2 regions of the Sporolactobacillus pectinivorans genome follow, and region 2 is predicted to be linked to the other one. Evidence: riboswitches for the same ligand, from Rfam matches in the RefSeq annotation. Region 2 holds a riboswitch; the other holds the start of a gene.
The links. Region 2 has a riboswitch for S-adenosylmethionine ahead of metE (5-methyltetrahydropteroyltriglutamate--homocysteine S-methyltransferase). Riboswitches for the same ligand answer to the same signal wherever they lie in the genome.
Positions count from the first base shown of each region.

Region 1: it holds a riboswitch for S-adenosylmethionine, as region 2 does, so the genes downstream of both, COP04_RS07125 (PLP-dependent transferase) here and metE (5-methyltetrahydropteroyltriglutamate--homocysteine S-methyltransferase) in region 2, are expected to answer to the same signal.

Region 1 covers NZ_NXGA01000001.1:1,475,984-1,478,186, forward strand. Annotated here, with positions in the region: gene COP04_RS07125 (PLP-dependent transferase) at 1-893, opposite strand, end outside; SAM riboswitch class I at 1,031-1,143, opposite strand; SAM riboswitch class I at 1,635-1,740, shown strand; gene COP04_RS07130 (amidohydrolase) at 1,908-2,203, shown strand, end outside.
Region 2 covers NZ_NXGA01000001.1:3,305,028-3,307,230, reverse strand. Annotated here, with positions in the region: gene metE (5-methyltetrahydropteroyltriglutamate--homocysteine S-methyltransferase) at 1-1,201, opposite strand, end outside; SAM riboswitch class I at 1,297-1,414, opposite strand; gene COP04_RS16170 (globin-coupled sensor protein) at 1,833-2,203, shown strand, end outside.

The DNA.
Region 1 (2,203 bases), 1.8 Mb from region 2:
TTTAGAAAGGGTTCAACGTAAGATTGCTTGCTGATTTCGAAGCTGACCATCCCTCCTTTTCCCGGATAAATAACGTTTGTGACGAGAAGTTGTTCCTTCAGGTAGCTGACAATCTGTTTGGCATTGGCTTCATGCTGCTTCATGCGCAGAGCCAGCGTTTTCAAACCCCTAATCAACAGCCATGAGCTGAACGGATCAAGCACAGGTCCATAGGAATTGTGGCTGATCCTCAGTTTCTCAGTAATCTTTAAGGAGTTGGAAACAACCAGTCCTGCGAGCACATCGTTGTGCCCTGCCAGATACTTGGTGCCACTATGCACAACGATGTCGGCTCCTTCTGAGATTGGCTTCTGAAGAATCGGCGTGTAAAAAGTATTATCAACAATCAGTAACGCCTGACTTTTTTTTGCGATATATGAAATCCGGGACAGGTCAACCTCATGCATCAGCGGATTAGTCGGTGTTTCAATAAAAATAGCTTTTGTTTCTGCCTTAATCAGCGAAGACAGTTCCTCATAACTTTCACCATCCCAGTACGAGAACAAAATGTGGTATTGATTGGCGAGAATCTCAAATAACCGGTATGTTCCGCCGTAAAGGTCGCGTGAAGCGATGATGTGGTCTCCGCTGCTGAACAGTGAGAAAACAAGCTGTATGGCGCTCATTCCAGAACTACAGGCAAAACCCTCTTCTCCGCCTTCGATGTCGGCAATCGCTTTTTCGAGAATGGACCGTGTCGGATTTCCGGTCCGAGTGTAGTCGTAACCTTTTGATATACCAATCCCGCTGTGCCGGTAGGCCGTGGATAAATAGATTGGAACGCTCACAGCGCCCAGTTCGTCAAAACCATTCCCTATTTGTGTCAGTTTGGTTTCTACTCTGTACTCAGACATATTTTGATTACCCCTCTCATTTCATTGTTTGGTAATGATGCAGGAAAGCTTCGAGAAAGACAGCCGGATTTACCCACTATTTTTCTCAAAAATAAAAAGCCTTCTTCGGAAAGAAGAAGGCTTTGTCAGCAAGTTTCTTCTTATCCCTCAGGCACACTCCTGTACCTGCTGGAATTAGCACCTTACCCCTCTTTTGGCGGCGGTTGCTGAAGCGTCATCGGGCCAGTCCCTCGACTTCTCTTGATAAGAAAGTAAATCATTAAGTATTGTTCAATTAATGAAAAGTGTATAACAGTTTAATTGCTTTTTCAAGCCTATGTTTCTTTTTGAACTATTCTTGAATTGGGAAATCAATGAAATTTACGGCTTTTTTTTCTAAAATATGCTCTCGAAGTTAATACAGACCTTCACAGTAAATAAAGGCATGATCATCGAATGAGGATAGGCAACCATTGGAAATCAGTACGTTGCTCAGATGATTGATCACCGTAAAATTCTGAGGAGAGGCGCTCCCAAAAATATATTAACAAGTATAAATTCGATAATTACTATGTGTATTAAAATTAATTAAGTGTAACCCATCAAAATGATAAACTCCGTAAGATGGCCCATGTTTTTCGACTTGCCAATATGGCGTCTGTAAATTTAATTAATATTAAACACATGAGAGCAATGTGAATTTAATATTGACACTCTGAGATCCGGTATCTATGATTAGTGACAACAACTTAATTTTTAAAATTCTTGTACAGAGCGGCGGAGAGGTTGGCCCAATGAAATCTGATAACTAGTATTTAGTTGTATGGTGTCAATTTCCGGAACACGGGATGTGTTCAAAAGATGAGAAGAAGCAGGAATAAGCGTTCTTATTTTTCGGGCTTGTTTTTTGTGTTGATCTCAGGAGATTTCGCTTATTTCCAACAACTTCATTTTTTAAAAATTTCAAGCAATTGCCGGTTAGACTGTTCTTATCAGGTATAGCCACGAGAGGTTTAGATAGGGGTGGAGAATCAGATGCAGACAAAATTAACCCATGCAGCATTGCAAGAAAAGATGATACACTTTCGTCATCATCTTCATGAATATCCGGAACTGGCGGATCATGAATATGCGACAACAAGGTATATTAAAGAAATTCTGCAATCATGGGGAATAAAGATATTGCCGACGACATTAAAAACAGGTGTGATTGCGGAAATCGGCAATAACGCCAAGGGACCAACTATTGCATTGCGTGCCGATATTGATGCTCTTCCGATTACTGAGCAAACCGGATTACCTTACGAGTCACGAAACAAAGGCGTGATGCA
Region 2 (2,203 bases):
GGACATCTTTATTGTTACGGTGGGCCGACTGCTGAAGTGCATCAAGGTCCCTGCCGGACTTTTCTATAATAGTTGTGATGTTTTCTTTGCCCTCATTCAGTCCTTTTGCCAGAGCCACTGCTTCCGCCAGTTTCTGATCGGCAAACGAGAGTGCGTTTTTCAGGACAGGGTCCAGTTCCTTCTCGTTCTCGATTGTGACGGGGACATGAAGCAGGCTGGAAGATGGGGTAATCCAGAGTTTATCTTTTCCCCCGACAGTGGCGAGCAAACTTTCAAGTTCATCAAAAGTTGCGGCAAGATCTGTTTTCCAGATGTTGCGTCCGTCGATCACACCGGCTGCGAGCACTTTATCTTGGGGAAAGCCATAAGCTTTGATTGCCTCAAGATTGGCTTTTTTGCCATAAACAAAATCGAGACCGATGCCGTCAATCGGTAATTTTACAACTTCTTTATAGTCATCGACCGCTTCGAAATAAGTCTGCAGCAGCAGTTTCAGACCCGGAACGCCTTCTTTGAATGCCTGATAGACTTTCTGAAAAACGGCGAGATCATCGGGCGTCAGCGTCTTTACTAAAATTGGTTCATCAATCTGCACCCATTCAGCTCCGGCATTTTTCAATTCACTGAAGATCTGAATGTAAAGTGGAATCAGTGAATCCAGCAGAGTCTGAAAGTGTTCCTGATCATAGCCCTTGGAAAGCTTCAGCAAAGTTACAGGTCCGACAATGACCGGTTTCGAGGTGATTCCCAATTCTTCCTTCGCCTCATTGAACAGCGCGAGCAGCCTGTTTGATGTTATATGAGGTTGGGTTTCATTACTGATTTCAGGAACGATGTAGTGATAGTTTGTATCGAACCACTTTGTCATTTCCGACGCTTCCGTTTCTTTATTGCCGCGGGCAATTGAAAAGTAGGTCTCAAGTGAAATTTCCTTTTCGTCTTTGTTGAATCGTTCAGGAATCAGTCCGAACAGAACGGCGGTATCCAGCACATGATCGTAAAGGCTGAAATCGCCGACCGGTATGAGATCCACACCGACTTCCCTTTGCTTTTTCAGATAATTGAGCCTCAGATTTTTCACGGTCTTCAAAAATTTGTCCTTTGAAATCTTTGCGGCCCAGAACTGCTCGAGAGCCTTCTTCCATTCTCTTTTTTCGCCGATTCTTGGATAACCAAGATTTGAACTCAGCACTTTTGCCATTTTTCTCCATCCTCCTGTTTATCAGTGATCATCTCTGAGGGGCAAAAATAAAAGCCTCTCTATTCGTTAGAGAGGCTTGATCGATCATCCGCACCCTCTTATTTTTCAAAGCCGCCAAATTTGGAAGCTTTGCTGGAATTAGCACCTTTTTCATAAAAATTGAAAGGTTGCCGGGCTTCATAGGGCCAGTCCCTCCGCCACTCTTAATAAGAGTCAACAAAAACACCATTTTTAAGTTAAAAAGAGTTTATCATGAATCCGTTTGTTCGTCAATTTAATTTAAGAAGGTTGCAATGGCTATTAAGTCAATCCACTTTTATGCCGATAAATAAGTGGTATTCTTTAAAAACATTAAAGCGGTAAAAAATTTATCCGCGTATTTAAGGACTAAAGGGGATATTATTATAGTAAACCTCTTCCTGAGGAGAATTTTAAGTGAAAGTATCTGTTTCCGGAAGCAGGGCAGGGTCCATAGGTAATAGAGCCACAGAAATTTTGCAACAGTCATTCGTAGATTGCACATTCAAATCAGTAAATGTGAAATGCTTGGATCTGTTCATCCGGGCATATCAATGTCTCAGGAGCAATGTTTAAAAATCTTTCGGCATAAAAAGAAAGCAGGCAGATAAGCATGGTTTTTAGTGTTAAGAAAGGGCCGGGTATGAGCTGGCTTGAGAAAGCAAAATCTGAAAGAACTTCAATCACTGTTGATGATCCGAAAATAATGGACAAGCTTAAAATGCTAGATTTAACTGTTTCCGATTTGCAGCTGCTTAAAACATTACAGCCTTTTGTAAAAAAAGAAATCAACCAGATTGCAAAAGACTTTTATTCCAGTTTCTATCAGATCGATGAACTTCGAGAAATTATTGATCGTTACAGTTCGGTAGAGAAACTGAGTCAGACACTCGCCGTCCATGTCATGGATTTCTTTTCCGGGGTTATTGATGACTCCTTCCTTGAAAGAAGGGTCCGCGTTGGGAAAATGCATTATAAAATAGC